DNA from 3 places in the Kurthia sp. Dielmo genome. Region 3 is predicted to be linked to each of the others. Evidence: riboswitches for the same ligand, from Rfam matches in the RefSeq annotation. Region 3 holds a riboswitch; each other region holds the start of a gene.
The links. Region 3 has a riboswitch for cobalamin ahead of metE (5-methyltetrahydropteroyltriglutamate--homocysteine S-methyltransferase). Riboswitches for the same ligand answer to the same signal wherever they lie in the genome.
Positions count from the first base shown of each region.

Region 1: it holds a riboswitch for cobalamin, as region 3 does, so the genes downstream of both, cobT (nicotinate-nucleotide--dimethylbenzimidazole phosphoribosyltransferase) here and metE (5-methyltetrahydropteroyltriglutamate--homocysteine S-methyltransferase) in region 3, are expected to answer to the same signal.
Region 2: it holds a riboswitch for cobalamin, as region 3 does, so the genes downstream of both, KTHG_RS05340 (CbiX/SirB N-terminal domain-containing protein) here and metE (5-methyltetrahydropteroyltriglutamate--homocysteine S-methyltransferase) in region 3, are expected to answer to the same signal.

Region 1 is NZ_HE578959.1:391,392-397,883, forward strand. Features, by position in the region: gene KTHG_RS13050 (SpaA isopeptide-forming pilin-related protein) at 1-2,528, opposite strand, end outside; gene cobT (nicotinate-nucleotide--dimethylbenzimidazole phosphoribosyltransferase) at 2,844-3,905, opposite strand; cobalamin riboswitch at 3,996-4,174, opposite strand; gene KTHG_RS21300 (hypothetical protein) at 4,201-4,350, opposite strand; gene KTHG_RS13060 (pirin family protein) at 4,408-4,977, opposite strand; gene KTHG_RS13065 (ATP-binding protein) at 5,090-6,492, shown strand, end outside.
Region 2 is NZ_HE578957.1:77,065-83,556, forward strand. Features, by position in the region: gene KTHG_RS05315 (LysR family transcriptional regulator) at 1-629, opposite strand, end outside; gene KTHG_RS05320 (aldose epimerase family protein) at 641-1,657, opposite strand; gene KTHG_RS05330 (hypothetical protein) at 2,222-2,686, shown strand; gene KTHG_RS05335 (hypothetical protein) at 2,772-3,251, shown strand; cobalamin riboswitch at 3,308-3,480, shown strand; gene KTHG_RS05340 (CbiX/SirB N-terminal domain-containing protein) at 3,615-4,805, shown strand; tRNA gene KTHG_RS05345 (tRNA-Thr) at 4,965-5,035, shown strand; gene KTHG_RS05350 (ABC transporter ATP-binding protein) at 5,261-5,938, opposite strand; gene KTHG_RS05355 (ABC transporter permease) at 5,939-6,492, opposite strand, start outside.
Region 3 is NZ_HE578959.1:97,859-104,350, reverse strand. Features, by position in the region: gene KTHG_RS11775 (ATP-binding protein) at 1-281, shown strand, start outside; gene KTHG_RS11770 (CheR family methyltransferase) at 281-1,108, shown strand; gene KTHG_RS11765 (SpoIIE family protein phosphatase) at 1,247-2,383, opposite strand; cobalamin riboswitch at 2,629-2,806, shown strand; gene metE (5-methyltetrahydropteroyltriglutamate--homocysteine S-methyltransferase) at 2,956-5,340, shown strand; gene KTHG_RS11755 (hypothetical protein) at 5,289-5,699, opposite strand; gene KTHG_RS11750 (LysM peptidoglycan-binding domain-containing protein) at 5,828-6,397, opposite strand.

The DNA of each region.
Region 1 (6,492 bases), 290 kb from region 3:
GTCAAACCAACTGCGCCCACTTTCTGTGTTGTTTTTTCATTTTCCATCGTCACCACACCAGGAGTCACTTCTGCGCCTGCTACAACTTTTTGGAAACTTGTATTTGGTTCATAGCCATCTAATGCTTTTGTTTCCTGGAAGTAATATGTTTCTCCAAGTGTCAGACCCGTTACTGTAATGAACCCATTTTGTGTTGTATACACCGTATCCGATACTAGCTTATAGTCTGCATCATATAATTTAAATTGAACACCTGTTAATAGCTTGTCCGTTCCTTTTTCAGTCTTTTGTAGTTTAACAACACCTAAACCATTTTTCTCTACCTCATTTTTAACGGTTACACTATTTACATTATGATGCTTACCTTTTTTCGTATCCTTTACGGTTACGGTGAACTTCGTATCTATTTTTTTGTAGCCTGTTGGTGCTTTTGTTTCTTGGAAGTAATATGTTCCTGGCTTCAGGTCGGTCACTTCAATATAACCATCTGCACCTGTTGTTTTTTCTGCGACTTTTTCTCCTGCTTCATTGAATAAAGCAAATGTTGCGCCTTCTAACGCTTTACCTGTATCGTTATCAATCTTCTTCAACGTTACGCTGCCTTTTTCATCTGTCGTTTTCTTTTTATTAAAGAAGACAAGTGATACGGCGCATTTATCTTTTCCTTTTACCTTATGCTTATCTGAATCAATCGTTACTGTTTGGGTGCCTGTAATTTTTTCATATCCAGCTGGTGCCGCAACCTCTTCTACAGTATAAGTTGCATCAACTGGTAAATTTTTAATGACAAGAACGCCTTGCTCATTTGTAATTCCTGAGCCAACTACTTCACCCGTTGCTTTATTTGTCACTTTAAATTCTGCCCCTGCTAATAAAGCATTTGAATCTTTGTCTTTCTTCACAATTGTTAATTCGCCAGTTTTTGCAGGTTTTTCTTTTTCGTTATAGAAGACAACATCTTTATTCGAGCCCTTGTCTCCGCTATACGTTGATGCATATGCGCCGCCAATTGTTACAGATTGGCTAGTCGTTAATGCTTTATAGCCTGCTGGCGCTTTTGTTTCTACAACTGTATACGTTCCCGCTGCAAGACCAGCAAATTGAACAACACCATTTGAAGCTGTTACTTTTGTTCCAATAACTTGATCACCTAGCTTCAGCGTGAATTCTGCCCCTGCTAGTGGTGTCTTCTTATCAGTTGCATCTTTTTTGTAAATCGTAATACGATGCTTACCCTCTGGTGGCGTCACTATTTTTTTGTTATAAAAAACAAGTGATGTTGTAACTTCATGGCTGCCTCCATTTGTCTTCATTTGCGCGCCAAATGTCACCTTCTGCTCACCAGTTGCCGGCTGATAACCTACTGGTGGGTTTGTTTCTTCTACCGTATAAGAGCCTGTTGTATCAAGCCCGCTAAATGTTACGGCCCCATTCGCATCTGTTGTTTTGCTTAGAATTTTATGACCATTTTGCTTTAATGCAAATGTTGCACCTTCTAATAGCTTGCCTGTGTCACTATCTTTTTTATAAATTGTTACTGAACCTTTTTTCGTTGGTATTGGCGTCTTAGGACTATTAAAGAACTGTACGTATTTTTCTGTACCGGCTGTAATTACTTTTGCACCCTCACTAACTGTATAGCCCTGTGGCGGGTGTGTTTCTTCTACTGTATATTTTTTACCAACAACTAAACCTGTTACAGTAGCTATTCCGTTCGCATTTGTTGTCACAGATTTAGCCGTACCACTACCATCTTGTTCTTTCACGCTAAATTTAGCACCTGCTAATGGTTTTTGTGTATCTGATGCTTTTTTAGCAATTGTTAATGTTGTAAATTGCTCAACTGGCTTTTCTTTTTCATTATAGAAAGCAAGTGTATTATGACTTTGATGCACCGTATGAACCTTTGATGTATTCAAAGCCTTATAACCTATTGGTGCTTTAATTTCTGTAATGGTATACGTTTTGCCAACAATTAAACTATTTACATTTACAAAACCAGAATTATTCGTTGTTACTGTCACATTTGAACTACCATCTTGAGCCTTTACAGTAAAGACAGCTCCGGCTAATTTTGCCCCTGTATCTTTGTCATATTTCGTAATGGCTAAATTTGACTTTGTTGTCTGAGGCTTCGTTCCTTGATTATCTTTACCTTTATCTCCTTTATTATCCTCTTTTTCTGGTGTTGGTGCTCTTGGTTGCTCAGGATTACCCTTTTGACTATTGTCTTTCGTTGACGAATCATTCGATGCAGGTGGTGTTTGTGCTGCAGGTTGCTGTGTAGCATCATCTGATGAACTGGTTGTTCCCTTTGAATCGGGTGTTTGTGTTGTAGGTTGCTCTTTTGTTTGACCCTTGTCTTCTGAAACTTTTGGTTGCTCGCTAGAATCTTGATTTGTAACCTTAGACTGTCCACTGTCTGTTGTCGTACCTTCTGTTACAGCAATTGAATTCATCGTTGGAGACACAAATACAAACGTCGCTGCAAGCGCAATCAAAAATCTTTCTACTAGCGGTTTCCTCATCAGCCTTTCTCCTTTCTATTATTAAATTCATCAAAAAACATAAAAATAAGCTTTCTACCACGAAAAAAGGTTTATTTAATTTCATTTAATACAAAAAAGCTTTTCTCGTATAGTCATATTTTCCTCTTATTTTTATAACGAAACGTAAAAAATAAAATTTGAGTTCAAAAACTTAGTTAAATTAGCTCAATTATGTAATAAGTCAGAAAATTCTAAAAATAATAGAATGAAAAAAGAAACCCATAACTTGTTCGTACATTAGGAATTAAGGTAATAAAAAAAGCCTCGTATAAAACGAGACTTTTCACTCAAACTCTAGACCTTTGGTTGAATAATTGATGCAGCTTGCTCTAATGTAACCATAGTTGTCGCCATAGATAATGCCGCTTCAATAATTGGGAATGCTAAAACAGCACCGGATCCTTCACCTAAGCGCATATTCATATGTAACATTGGTTCAATATCGAGACGCGCTGCTGCAATTTTAGCCCCCGGTTCTTCAGAGGCATGTGATGCTAACACATAGTCTTGTACATGTGGATTTAGTTCCGCTGCGATTAATGCAGCTACGGTTGAAATATAGCCATCCACGACAAGTGGTACTCGATTTGCCGCTGCAGCTAGGGTAACTCCTGCCATTGCACTAATTTCAAGACCGCCTACTTTGGCCAACACATCAATAATATCGTCACGATTAGGTTGATTTAGTGCAATTGCTTTGCGAATAACTTCCGCTTTATAAGCGATACCACCTTCTCCAACACCTGCACCAAAACCTGTTACTTCAAGCGGGTCACAATCCTCTAACACGGATAAAATTGCTGCACTTGGTGTCGTGTTACCAATACCCATTTCCCCAGTTGCTAACAAGTTTACCCCATTCTTAATTTGCTGTGTTGCTACTTCAATTCCAACTTCTATCGAACGAATGGCTTCATCTCGACTCATCGCAGGGCCCTTCGCCATATTATCTGTACCATATTTAACTTTTTTCAAGATCACACCTGAATCTGCTGGTAAATCTTCTAGCACACCAACATCTACCGCCACAACTTCTGCCCCTACCGATTTTGCAAGAGCACATACCCCTGTTGTCCCTTTAGGAAAGCCTAATGTTTGAAAAACCGTTACAGATTGCGGATTGGTTGTAACACCCTCATCGCATACTCCATGATCTCCTGCACAGACAATAACCGCTTTTTTATGAATTGTTGGGAATTCTCCATCGTGGATTGCCGCTAGTTTTGCCGCAATACGCTCTAGCTTTCCTAAACTTTTTGGTGGTTTTGCAAGCGAATCGATATAGTTCTCCGCTTTATCGTAATTCGCCTTTGTTGTTGCGGTAATTTGTTCAATTGTTTGTTGTAATAATGACATCTGTTCTTCCTCCTCGTTGTCTACACAAAACAAAAAGCCTGTAGTTTATTTGCATTACAAATAAACTACAGACTTTTCCATCGTCTATACGTACGTATACAGCGTTAGGCAGGTCTCCTGGCTTCAGGTCAAGATAGTCGTAAGCCTTCCCGAAAAAATCAGTGGCATCCTTTACGACCATTCGCTGTTACAGTGGCGGGACCGCTAAAGTTTTGCACTTTATTCCCTATTCTCTCTATTACTAGAGCACCTAATGCTTTATGTAGTTACCTTCACTCTATCGTATTTTGAATAATCAGTCAACATCCTTTTTCACATCTGACCACATACGACTCACAATTTTATCAGTTGGTCGATTACGTCCACTAAACGGCCCTTCTTTCGTCATAGATGCCTCTAAATCAACTAAAAATGCCAGCACTAGCCCATCTTCTGTAAACGTCAATTCTGTTAAATCATTTCCGGTAGCACCATCACGTTTCGTTAATATTTCTGCATTTACTCAAATTGCTCCAGCAAACACATAAATACACGTTGCATAATCTTCATATGCTGGAAACGCATAGCTTTCACCAGCCTTACCATGAAGGTCATAAATATGGACATTTTGGCGAATCAATAATGGTGCATCGCTAGGAGCTGCAATTAAACGAAAGCCTTGTTGTGGCTCATATTGTGCAAAATGAACTTCTGGTGGCAAATCAACTTCACGCGGACGCACAAAAATTTGTAGCATTTCCGCGTCCATATGTGGCGTACCTTCTTGATGGAAGAAGCTTTCTCCCGCACTCATTAACATATAGCGATTTTCACGAATTGTTTCATATGAGCCATGCGAATCTTCATGGACAAATTCACCCTTTACAAGATAGCTAACAATCTCATCATTTTTATGCTCATGCATTTTAATTAATGTTCCTTTTCGAATAATGGCATGATCAAAAGATTGTAATGGGCCAAAAGCATAATCTTCTTGCTCTTTATCCCCCTCAGCAATCCCTGGCCACTGTGAACGAAACTCAATACGTTGCCCTACTTTATCATATGATTCACTACTTCTAAAAATTTTCATCTAATTCCTCCTATAATGCATAAAAATCTTTTTTCTGTAATTCTATACCCTTCGCTAAATGACCAAAACCGCTTATAATAGAAGGAACGAAGGCGATTGCGTGGTGATTTATATGAAATTTCAAACAAAAATGATTCTTTACTTCAGTACAATCATTTTCCTTATTTGTGGCATTTTCCTTGTCTTACTTGAACATCATATCGAAGAAACGACAAATAAACAAATTGCGAAGCAAGCACTCCAAGCAGCTCATCTCGTAGCAGATACGGATGATATTATTGACGCATTTGATGATAAAGATCCGAGTAAAGCCATCCAACCGATAGCGGAAAGCATTCGGAAAAATATCGGTGCTGCTTATGTCGTTGTAGGGAATATGGACGGCATTCGTTATTCTCATACGGAGCCAGATAAAATTGGCTTTCATATGGTTGGCGGTGATAACACTCCTGTGCTTGAAAAAGGTGAATCAATTATTACAGAACGCGTAGGCTCCTTAGGAAAATCAATTCGCGGAAAGGTCCCTGTCAAAAAAGATGGGGAAATTATTGGTATTGTTTCTGTTGGCTTTATGACCTCAACCGTCCAAGAAAATATTGATAGCGTATTCTTTCATTGGCTACGTATTTCGATTTTAGTCGGCTTGATTGGGGTACTCTGTGCCATATTATTATCTATTTATATGAAGAAACAGCTTTTCGATATGGAGCCTAAGCAGATTGCAAGGCTTTATCAGCTCAATCAAACCATTTTAGAAACGACGAGCGACGGCATCATTACTACAAACAAAAATCATACTATTACTTCTGCAAACCCAAGTGCTTATCATTTTTTTAATAAAGAAAAGGTTCTAATGGAACGGGACATTAGTGATATCATTCCTCTACGCTTAACCGAAAAATCTGAATTTCAAGCAGTAGAAATGGCACTTGGAGAGGAAACCGTTATTTTATCGAAGAAACCACTGTATGTAAAAAAAGACCGTGAAGGTGCGCTTTATACGTTGCGGAAAAAAGATGAATATGAGCAAGTTATTAATGAACTACAACACGTCAAACAGCAAGCCAAAATGCAGCGTGCACAAACACATGAATTCTCAAATAAAATGCATTTATTGCTTGGTCTTTTAAAGCGTCATCAAGTCAAAGAAGCCGTTGAATTCATAGAACAAGACCAAATAAACAAGCATCAACAATATTCATTTACTAATCAACAGCCCTACACGATTTTAAATGCTTTACTTGTCGGTAAAATGATTGAAGCGCAGGAAAAAAATATTATCTTACAGATTGAGCTGGATGATACGCTCATGCCTTGTACCGATGAACAACTTAATGCCGTCACAATGGCGCTTGGAAATTTAATACAGAATGCGATTGAAGCGGTACTAAAATCAAAGAATTCATTAAAAGAAGTACGTGTGAGCATCCAACAATATGAGCATGAATTATTAATGGAAGTGCAAGATAGTGGTGATGGCGTCGATGATAAGCTCGCCACGAAAATTTTTGAACG
Region 2 (6,492 bases), on a different contig from region 3:
TCTTCACATTCTTGAATGATACGGTCATGCAAGGTAAAGTCTTCTGAAAATAGCAGCAAGGGCTCATTTTCTAAATCACGCATTGAAATAGTAGATTTTGTTGCTAATGGGTGGTCATTATGAACAATGACGTACACATCTTTTTTTACAAAAGGAATACAATCATAGTCTTCATCGTGAGCAGGTAGCATCACAAAACCACCATCTAAATCACCAGATAAGACACGTTCTTTGACGATGTTAGCGCCGATTTCATCTAATTGAAATGAAATATCTGGGAAGAGTTGTTGGAAGCCCTTCATGATTTGAGGAAAAAATAAAATACCGATAAGCGGCGGCATGCCTAATGTTAAATGACCCGTTTTTAAATGCTCCATATCTTCTAATGCTAAATGGACTTCATCCACCATTTGAATAATTTGAATAGCGCGCTCAAATACAACATCTCCTGCATCGGTTAATTGAACATGTTTACTCGAACGATCGAGTAATGTTGTGCCGAGTTCAGATTCGAGCTGACGAACCATTTTTGAAATCGTCGGTTGTGTAACATGCAGTTTATGTGCTGCTTTTGTAAAACTTTGTTGTTTTGCGACTTCGGTAAAATAGGTGAGTTGACGAACATCCATAAATAAGCCTCCTAAAGCGTAGTGAAGCGGAAAATTGTTGTGTAGTGATAGCGTTGATTGGCTGCAAGCTCAGCGTCAAAGCGTTTTTTGAAATGAGAATAGGGAGCGAGCTGTGTTTCAAAGCAAATCGCACTTTGTTTTCTAGCTTGTAAATGCTCTGTGAGAATCGCCGTTTCATCAATATTATTACCACTATAAATAACCGCAAATGGATAGCTTGTTTCAACAGTTAAAACGCGTCCAACATGTGGCTCAACCAAGCGGATTTGTGGCTGCTGCGGTAATAAATGAAAGGGATGGTCTAAGCCACCTGCACGTGTAAGCTGCACGTCATCTTTATCGAAAAGGTGAGCGAGCAGTTGTGGCTCGCTAAAGTCGAAGGAAGAATTACGTGTGGCCTTTGCATAGCTTGGAATCGAATCTTCGGCGAGTTCCAAATAATAATCGCTTTTTACTTCTAATAAGTGGTCACCAATTGGTTGAGAAGGATGACCACTTAAATTGAAATAGCTATGATTCGTTAAATTTAAGACTGTTTTTGCATCGCTTAATGCGTCATAGTCAATACGAAGTTCATGCGCTTCGTTAAATGTCATCGTCACATTGACGTCGACATTTCCAGGGAAGCCATCAGAGCCAGCATCTGAGTGTAACGTAAAGACAACAGAAATATCATCAGCGCGCTCAATAATTTCGTAATTCCATAGCAGTGAGCTGAAATTACCATGGAGTAGGTGAGGGCCTTCATTTGCCGGTAGCTGAATTTGTGCCCCATTTATACAAATCTGTGCTTGCTCAATACGCCCTGCATGACGACCGATTGTAGCGCCGAGTGCCATATCATTATTTAAATACTGCTCAATGTTTTCATAACCAAGCACGACATTACCTAATTGGCGCTCTTTATCAGGCACCCATAGCGCAACGATAGCAGCTCCAGCGTTTGTAAGCACAATATTAGCGCCGTCCTTTGCATTGAGTGTAATGGTATGAATATCTTGTGTAACGGCATTGACAACGTAGTTCATTTTAACAGCTCCTCTACAAATTCATTCCTTTTTTTCAGTATACTACAAGACTTCAAGAAAACGAAAAATCGAACATTATTTGAAGCTATAGTAAATTTGGCGAAATTCGGTATAATAAATGCAATCAATGATAGATGGGAATGATTTACATGACGATGACACAACCGGTATTTTTTGTATTTTTGTATTGTATCATGCTCATCATTGTAAGCATTGATGGATTGCTTCAGTATAAACGGTACAAGGCGGTATTATATGGGGAGCAGGTGAAACAGCCCCTCCTTGGGATACTTTACACCTCTTTACGACAACATCACTTTCTCCGTATTGTGGTTGAATTTTGTTTGAAATTTGGTATTTATTTTTATGCCTATTTGCTATATCCCTACAGTTGGATGCTAGCATTATGTGCATTGCTTATAATCGGGCGTCTGTACGTGCTATGGATGCCAATGGAAAAACTACGTACAACGAAATGGGATTTTATTACGCTGTTTGTAGAGCTAATCTTTTTAACATTATTCACGGCTTCATTGCTCGTATATGAAGCATAGGAGGGATACAATGCGTATTATCTGGACGGTGTTTCACGATGATGAACTTATTGAAAAGGGTGAGTTTAATCAGTTTTTTTGGCGAGGTGGTCAATTTGATGTCTTACTAGAAGGCAATCGAAAACTATCGATTGAGTCAAATGTTAATCATGGTATTCTAATAGAGGATATTGCAAAGTCTTTAATAAATGCTTTGCATACAGATGAGCCACAAACCTTTCATACGTATAGTACATCAAAATCCTATGATGTGATTTTTTTAGGGCGCGTCCTGGAGTTTCGTAATTTTGATCCGGATACATTAAAAACGTTAAAGCGTACGATGCTGCCGAAGTTAGCGTTTATCGATGCATTTACGTATGCATTATGTAGCTACTTAAAGCTACTAAAGGAGCGCAATGAAGCCATCGAGCAAAATGAACTTTTTATACGATTAACTGTGCAATTACAAACATTGCAGCAATTAACGATGTAATGATAGCGCAAGTGCGGAGGAAAGCTGTGCTTGCGCTATTTTTTTTCAGCTAGTTCTTTTATAATGAACAATGGAGGGTGATTTTTTGAGTAAATTAGCGTGGTATATTTCATTAGCAATCTCATTATTTGGTGTCTTTGTTGTGCGCTATTATTTTACATTAGCGCCGGATGAGACATTAAAAAATATAAATCCAGCATTTATTCCGCTTGTCTTTGTTATTCCATTTTTACTGATTAGTTTATTCATTAGCTTTGTCATTGGCGCCCGTTATTTTGTGCAAGCGAAGGGACAACAAATTGTAAGCTATATCGTCGTGTTATGCGTTATTTTGGCACTTAGTACATATCTAGAATACACACAAGTACAGGCGGATTTGACTGCCTTTGGTGGTGGTATCGCTGATAAGGGTTCGCTTATTTTTAATTTTCCTATATGGAATAGCTATACAAATGGCTGGTTCGTCAATGAAATGATTTTCTTTAGCCTGCAAGCTATCGCATTTGGCATCGGTTTTTTCAAGCGACATACTATTGAATTAGCACAGCAGGAGGGAGGCGAATAGCCTCTCTTTTTTTATAAAGCTATTTGATTTTTCAAAATTTAATGCTAAAATGAAAGCAATTCAATATGATGAATGGCGCTAATTCTTAGCTTAATAGGGAAATCGGTGAAAAACCGATGCTGTCCCGCAACTGTAACTTGGAGTGCTTTACAAAAACCACTGTGTAAACGGGAAGGTGTAAAGTACGTTGAAGAGAAGCCAGGAGACCTACCATTTAATCTTCGATGATTCACCCTACGAGGATAGGTGCGGAATAAGCAAAGGTTATTTGCGTTTTTTTAGTGCACTTTTTATAGGGGAAAGTGTCTTTTTTTATGCTTTCTATCCTCTGTGTGGGAATCAACAACATGAGGGGGAGTTAGCATGACAACGTGGAATTTAACGAAAATGGAGCGTCATTTAATGATTTGTAACGGAGCTACTTGTATGGGAGCTGGCGCAGAAGATGTCACGCAACAAATTCGTGATGAAATTCGTACACTAAAATTAGATGAGGTTATTCATACGTCACGGACACGCTGTAATGGACGTTGTAAAGATAAATGTGTCGTAATTGATTATCCAAAAGGTACTTGGTATTCTGTGCAGCAGGAGCAAACGGCGCGTAGTATTGTGCAAGGTAATGTAGCGCGTGAGGCGATTATTTATGAAATGGTAAATGGCGAACGCGTGCGTCAAGAAGGGCATATTAAAGGCATTGAAAAATATCGTAAAAAGCGCGCCACAAAAAAGACAGCGGTATTATTTGTTGGGCATGGTAGCAGACTAGAAGCGGGGAATGAAGAAGTGCGTTCATTTATTCGTCAAATGAAGCCAGCGATTGATGCCAATTTATTAGTAGAGACATGCTTTTTAGAATTTGCGAATCCTAATATTGAGGACGGTATTCAAGCGTGTATTGAACAGGGAGCGGTTGAAATCCATGTGATTCCAATTATTTTATTACATGCCGGGCATTCTAAATTACATATCCCAGCAGAAATTGAAGAGGCAAAGGCGCAGTTCCCAGAAATTCGTTTTACGTATGGCCAAACAATCGGTATTCACCAAGCAATTATTGATATTTTAAAGGCTCGTTTAGAAGAAATTCAATTTGATGTGTCGATTCCTCATAAAGATACGGCAATTTTATTGATCGGTCGTGGTAGCAGTGACGAAGATGCTAAAATGGATTTCTATAACATCGCATCGATTTTACAAGCACAGCTGACTGTTTCAACTGTAGAATGTGCTTTTATGGGTGTAACAACACCAACTGTGGAGCAAGGCATGCAAATCTGTCTAGAGCAAGGTGCAAAACAAGTCATTATGTTACCATATTTCTTATTTACAGGCATCTTAATGGAACGAATGGCCTTAATGGCGCAGCAATTTTCTGATACAAATCCAAGCGTTTCAATTGAGTTAGCCTCTTATTTTGGGTATCATCCAAATTTACAAACGGTATTATTAGAGCGCTTGCAGCAAGCAATCGATGGCACGTCAACAGGCATGCAAGATTTAGCGAATTTCCGTGAATACGTGAAAGAAAATGAGTATGTTCATCATCATTAAGGGTGCACAAAGTAATTTTCTTAATAGAACAGCAGTAAAAGCGTTAAAGTAGAAAAAAGTTAAATAAACAAGAAGTGTGTTTTTCTGACAGGAATATTGTATAAAGTACAAAAAAGAGTATAATAATAGTTGTAAGTTACATTACTAATTTACCTATTTGCCTACTTAGTTTAATGGTAGAACAACGGTCTCGTAATCCGTAGATGAGAGTTCGATTCTCCCAGAAGGCATATCTTTGTTCAATTACAAAGCATCATAAAATTTAGAAAAAGCTGGTAAACACACGCGTATGTTTACCGGCTTTTTTGTATGTAGCTTATTTTTCGAAAGCGATACCGTCTTTATCTTGGTTTAATTAGAGTAGTATTGAAATATTTTTAAGCGAAATGCTTCTAATAGTTTAAGTCTACAAAAAAAGAATGACATGCACGTCATCCTTTTTTTGAAATAATAAATTAAGCTTCTTTTGTTAGCACGCCGTCTTCCATACGATAAACATGGTCGCAAAGTGGTAGCATACGTTCATCATGAGTCACCATAATAGCCGCTTTTTGACGTTCTTTTGCTTCTTTTGCTAGTAGTTGTACGACTTCAAAGGCACGCTTTGAATCAAGGCTTGCTGTTGGTTCATCTGCTAGGATGACGGTTGAGTTATTCATAAATGCACGGGCAATGGCAACACGTTGACGTTCGCCACCAGATAATTCATTCGGCATTTTTTTGAATTTGTCGCTAAGGCCTAGCTCTGTTAACAATTGCTTAGCATGTGCTTTGTCCGCTTTTGTTACACGGCTGTCCATTTTTTTGACAAGTAATAATTGGTCAAGCACGTTTAAATACGGAATTAAATTTGATGTTTGTAAAATAAAGCCAAGTTCATGTAAACGGAAGCTAGCTAGTTTTTTTGGTGATAAATTGCCTAAATCTTGCCCGTTAATTGTAACAGTACCTTCTGTTGGTTGTAATAGAGCACCTGCAATAGAAAGCAATGTACTTTTACCAGAACCAGATGGGCCGATGATGGCTACTAATTCGCCAGCAGCTACTTCAAGTGAAGCTTGTTTTAAAGCTTGAACGGTAGTAGAACCTTCTGTATAACTTTTTGAAATGTTTTGTAGTGATAATAGGGCCATTTATTCCACTCTCCCTAATGCTGTTAATGGATCAATCTTGACAATTTGACGAACTGAAATGATCGAGCTAAGTAATGCAATAATTAATAAGATAATTGCATATGTAGTGACTAATACAGGATCTAAATTAAATGGCATACCTTCTGGGAAGGCGAGCGCAGTAGCGTATGTTAATAAAATACCAATTAAAATACCGACAACTGAAAGAATCGCCACTTGAGCGACGATAGCGCGTGCAATAAAGCCATTGCTTGCACCAATTGCTTTCATGACACCGAATTGTTGTGTTTTTTGCATTGTAATAACGTAGAAGAAGACCGCGATAATAAATGCTGAAATAACAATACAAAATGCTAACATCATCATAATCGTACCATTTTCTGCTGTATAACCAGGCATGCCGTTAACAGCTTTGCTTTTCGTCACCGTTTCGATATCATCAATTGATTTATCAAGTTTTTCAGGCTCTAGATTAGGTGCTTTTAAGAAAAAGGCTTGTACGGGTTTTTTCAGACCATTATCAGAGCCAGGCGCAGCATATTGATAGCTACGCC
Region 3 (6,492 bases):
GTAATGGTCGTGAATGTTTAAACTTTATTGAGAAGGACCGTCATGTCGATGTAATTTTAATGGACATTATGATGCCTGAACTAGATGGTTATGATACGATGCAAATTTTACGCGAAGATATGAATATCGAGCTACCGATTATTGCATTAACAGCGAAAGCAATGAAATCAGACCGCGAGAAATGCATTGCTGCAGGTGCAACCGATTATATTAGTAAGCCACTAAACTTAGAGCAACTTTTCTCTGTTTTACGTGTTTGGTTAACTACTGAGGTGATGTAATGGAAACAACGGCAACAGAAGAATTAGAGGTAGCACTTTTATTAGAAGCGATTTATCAATTAACTTCTTATGATTTTAGAGAGTACAATCGCTCCTCTATTACACGTCGAGTGCATAATCGTCTAGCACTCGAGCATTTACCAAACATCTCTCGTTTAACGGAAAAAGTAATCTATGATGAGAAAATACGCAAAGAATTATTAAATGACTTCTCGATTAATGTCACGGAAATGTTTCGTGACCCTAGCTTTTTCAGAGCATTACGCGAAGACATTTTACCGCGTTTTAAAAAATTAGATGACATTCGTATTTGGCATGCCGGCTGCGCTACGGGAGAAGAAGTTTTTTCCGTCGCCATTTTACTTACAGAGCTTGGGTTGATTGATAAAGCTACTCTCTACGCAACCGATATGAATGAGGACGTACTTGAGCGTGCGCAGGCGGCTCGGTTCCCCATTCAAAAAATGCAAAACTATACGAAAAATTATATGCTTGCGGGTGGTAGCCAAGCTTTCTCTGAATATTATTATACGGACAGTCATTTTGCGTATATAAAACCGGAGCTTCTTGAATCAATTAGTTTTGCACAGCATAACTTAGTGACAGATCAATCATTTAATGAATTTCACTTAATTATTTGTCGTAACGTATTGATTTATTTTTCACCACCACTTCAAAATAAAGTATATAAGCTTTTCCACGATAGTCTATCACGTGGTGGCTTCCTTTGCCTCGGTGCAAAAGAATCGCTCCGCTTCTCAGATATTATGCCTAAATTTGAAGAAACGATTACGAATGAAAAAATTTATCAAAAAATCTATGACTAAAAAAGAGGCTGGGACAAAACACGTCATGTTCCTTTTTTAGCGTTCACAACGAAAAACCGGAACCGCGCCACAGCGCGATTCCGGTTTTTCTTATGCTCATAGAAGCGGCTTTTCTGACACATATGTCAAAGCCTCTTTTTAATTTGCCTGGATCACAAGCATACACATATCATCTGGTTGATTCTCTTGCTGTTCACGCGGAATAACATAATCAAGTAATGGTTTATCAAGTGATAATGTTTGTGCAGCAAGCTTATCCATACGTCGCTCCGCTTCAAATTCATCTGGATGCATCGCCTCTAGCACACCATCTGTAAACAGAATAATTTGCGCCGAGCTTTCGTATGAAATCGTTTGTGATTTCACATCAATATCATCGAAAAAGCCAATTGCACAGGAATTGTTGTTCAAATGTACAAGTTCTTCTTCATTCAGCCACACATAGCCATGCGGATGCCCTGCATTGACATACTCAATCGTTTTTTCCTTCGTATTAATTAGCATATAAACACCTGTAAAGTAGTATGGAATTTTTTCTTTATCTGTATGTAATAAGGACATATAGCGATTTAATTCGATCATCACTTCAGCCGGCTTTACACGTTTTTTCACACTATCACGTAGCGCAGATGAAATAAACATACAAACGAGGGAAGCCGAAATACCATGCCCCATCATGTCAAATAACATTACGGCATAGCGATCCTCATCTATTTGTTCCCAGTAATACATGTCCCCAGCTAAATTAAATGACGGTTTATACGCCACTTGTACAGCAAGCTTGTCATCAGTAAAAGGTTCACTTAATAAACTGCGCTGCACATGTGCTGCTAAATTTAATTCATTTTCAATCTTTTCATCATGAATCATATGCCAATCCAGCTCTTGTTTTAAACGGAGCGCCACATCCATGCGCGCTAGTAATTCAGTTTTGTTAATTGGTTTTGTAATATAATCATTACCACCAGCGCCAAGTGCTTCTGATAATTTTTTCTTATCATCAAGTGCAGTTGTAAATAAAATTTGAATATTTTTATAACGCTCATCACGACGAATCGTCCGACACGCTTCGATACCATCAATCTCTGGCATCATAATGTCTAGTAAAATTAGATCCACTGAATCGGGCTTATACTTTAGTTCATCAATTTTCAAATAATCATACAGTGCCTGAGCCGATGTCAGAGATACACAATTATCGTACCCAGCACTTTTTAAAATTTTCTCCATGACAAATAGATTTACCTTGTTGTCATCCACTAGTAGAATCGTCATTGTATCCCTCCTAATTTCTTCTATAAGTATTTAAAAACAGCCCATTATCTGGCGTTATACTATATACCTAAGTTTTTCGCACACTACGTTTTATGTATAAATTATTGGGTGTAGCGATGTTTTCTTACAGTATAACATCAAATAATTCATCTCGTATTGTTTTAGATGGTTTTAAGTAAAATTCTGCTCATTTTCAAAATATATTTTATTTTCTGAAAAATATATGCTATAGTATTGTTCAATTACATAACGTGTTACAAACCGGTGCATGTGAGAACATGCTTAAAAGGGAAGTATGGTGTGAATCCATCGCTGTCCCGCAACTGTAATTCGGAGTGCTTAAAAATTCGCCACTGTGTAAATGGGAAGGCTTTAAGCATGTTGATGATAAGTCAGGAGACCTGCCTGTTTTGAGTACACACCAAAGGCTCACGTGGAGATGGGCGGTGTTCTGTGCGATGGTCGGTCAAAAGGAGTCGACTTTTTTAATAATGCATAGATTCTTCCGCTATTTCTTAATTGAAATAGCTTTTTTATTTGGAGTTATGTAATACACCAAAGGAGGAATATACATGATTACAACAACAATTGGTTACCCGTATATCGGAGAAAACCGTGAATGGAAACGTCTCGTAGAAAAATTTTGGAAACAAGCGATTAGCGAAGATACATTACAAGCAGAGTGGAAAAAATTACGCATTACCCATTTAAAAAAGCAACAAAAACTCGGCCTAACGCAAGTAACATCTGGTGATTTTACGATGTATGACCGTATGCTCGATCTTGCATTTCTTTTTAACTTAATCCCATCTCGTTATCGCTCACTAGAAGATGAACCTTCTCTTACTACATATTATGCGATGGCTCGCGGTACGACTGACACGGTCGCTTGCGAAATGACAAAATGGTTCAATACTAATTATCACTACATCGTTCCCGAATACGAGGGCGCGACACTGAAATTAAATCATAATCATTATGTAGATTGGTTCTTAGAGGCAAAAGAAGCGGTTGATATTGACGTGAAACCAACACTAATCGGGCCAATGACCTTCTCTAAATTAACGAAAGGCTATCGTGATAAAGAACTTGCCCACTATTTATTGGAGCTACTGCCTCTTTACGCACAGGTTTTACAGCAACTTGTAGATGTTGGAGCAGAGTGGATTCAATTAGAGGAGCCGATTTTGACTACTGCCCTATCAGAGGAAGATTGTCGCTTAGCAGAAGTTATTTATACACAACTTGTCGAGGCTGTGCCACAAGCAAAAGTGATGCTGACAACCTATTTCGAAGCGTTAACAGATTTTGAACGCATCACGAATTTACCAGTGGCTGGTGTCGGATTAGATTTAATCCATGGCAAAAAAGAAAATTTAGCCGCGCTTCGTCAGCATGGCTTCCCAGCACAAAAAACATTAGCACTTGGCGTGGTTAATGGTCGTGATATTTGGGCAAGTAATTTACAGGAAGTTGCACAAGATGTACAAGCCGTTCAAACACTTGTATCGCCACAAGCTATTTGGCTGCAACCCTCTTGTAGCTTGCAGCACTGCCCGGTGACCGTTGCGAATGAAACAACGCTCTTCGATACACTAAAAGATGCACTCGCATTCAGTGATGAAAAATTAGGTGAACTTGTCGAAGTAAGTGGCTATATCGAAAGTGGTGAGTGGCCAACACCAACGGCGGTATCTGCTAGCATGAAGCGCATTGAAGCATTAAAAAATCATGCAAGTCGTCAAAATGAAAGCGTGTCTACAGCACTTGCTAAGTTAGAAGAGAAAGATTTCAAGCGTACCGTCCCATTTACAGAACGTCTTGCATTACAACAACAGGCACTTCATTTACCATTATTCCCAACGACAACAATTGGCAGCTTCCCACAATCAAAAGAAGTCCGTTCATGGCGTGCTGCCTGGCGACGTGGCGATTTAGACGACGCGGCATATGAAGCAAAACTAGATGCTGAAACATTGCGCTGGATTGCCTTACAAGAAGAAATTGATTTAGATGTTCTTGTACATGGTGAATTTGAACGTACGGACATGGTTGAATACTTTGGTGAAAAATTAGCTGGCTTTGCGTTCACTAAATTTGCATGGGTTGTGTCGTATGGCTCGCGCTGTGTTAAGCCGCCAATTATTTACGGTGATGTCGACTGGCTTGCGCCAATGACTGTAAAAGAAACCGTCTTTGCACAGCAACATACCGATAAATGGATGAAAGGTATGTTAACTGGGCCTGTCACGATTTTGAACTGGTCATTCGTTCGAAATGATCTTCCACGTGATGTAGTCGCAGCACAAATTGCCCTAGCACTTCGAAAAGAAATTCATGCATTAGAGGAAGCGGGCATTCGCATTATCCAAGTGGATGAGCCTGCACTACGCGAAGGGTTACCGCTGCGTCAAAACAACTGGCAAGCTTACTTAAACTGGGCTATTGATGCCTTCAAGCTTGCCACGTCAAGCGTCGATACTACGACACAAATTCACACACATATGTGCTATTGTGAGTTTAATGACTTTATTGACCCAATTACCGCACTTGATGCCGATGTCATTTCACTTGAAACATCACGTAGCCACGGCGAATTAATTCATTCACTAAAAGAAAATCCTTATCCGTATGGTATTGGCTTAGGTGTTTATGATATCCATAGCCCGCGTGTCCCATCAGCAGATGAAATGACAACGATTTTAGAAGAAAGTCTTGCGGTCATTCCAGCAAATCATTTCTGGGTCAACCCAGACTGTGGTCTAAAAACACGCCAGGAACCTGAAACCGTTGCCTCACTAAAACATATGGTCGAAGCAGCAAAAGCATTACGCAAAAAACATTACAAACGAATTAAACGACTAAAAAAGGAGAAAGCGCTAAACTCGCGCTTTCTCCTTTTTCTTTATTGTGCTTTTACTGTTGTTGCCTTTGTCGTACCTAATTTTTTATCATAAGCAATGATATCATACATTGCCGCTTCCGACGTTTCATCCGTATAGTTCGGATTCGCCGTAAATGCAATTAATTCACCATTTCGATAAATTTCATAGCCAAGTAAATGCGTTGCTTGTGCATCATCCATGCTTAAACCAAGTACATTTTTCGTTGTACTATGCGTCATTGTCACATTTGGTTTCACACCTGTACTAAAGCCGGTTCCCTTATAGTCTAAAACTTTATTGTTTAAGTACCATAATTTCTTCGGCTGCGCATATTTACTCGTTTCCTTACGTGTTTCGTCATTAACCGTAAAGCCGTGTCTTGCAAAATAGTTACTTAAATCCTTTTTCAAGACGCGTGATGAATACGTCACGATATATTGCTGACGTGTCGCATCCCCGTCCGATAATGAAATCGGCTCTTCACGGTATAATTTATTTAGCTCCGCCCAGTACCCTGGATGCGCAAGCTCTAGCTGCCAAAATGTTCCTAACCGAACAGTTAACGATTATCCTTCGCAATGCTCCATAGCGTAGCACCTGCCAAAACTTTAGTTGTTTTCTTTTTCGCTGGTTGCTTTTTGTTCGTTGCTACATGCGATGGCAAGTTTTTCGTTGCTTCCTTTTTATTCGTCCATGCGTTTGCTCCATCTAACGCTTTTGTTGCTTTCGTTCGTTCTTTCACATCTGTAAAGGTTGCTGGCAAATTAATTTCTTGCCCCGGATAAATAAGATTTTTATTTTTTATTTGTGGATTTGCTTTTAGTAATGCAGCGAAGTCAACTTGCTTCTTTTGTGCAATTAACCACAAATTATCAGCAACAACGACTTTGTACGTTTTTGTTGCCTTTTTGATAGTTGTCGGTGGCAATTGGATTAATTGGTTTTTATAAATTAAATCTTTATTGTTTATTTGATTATTAAGTTTCAATACTTCATTGAAATCTTTGTTTTGTGTTTTAGAAATGTTCCACAAATTATCACCAAATTCCACTTTATAAGTATCAGCAAGAACTGTCATCGGTGCAAAAAATACAGCCGAAGACAGTGTCACTGCTAATTCTTTTTTCATAAATATTGGGCCTCCGTATAGGTTTAAATTTATTACGGCACTATTGCCTAGGATATGTAGTTTCATAATAGTAAATCAGTATGTTTTTTTGGTTA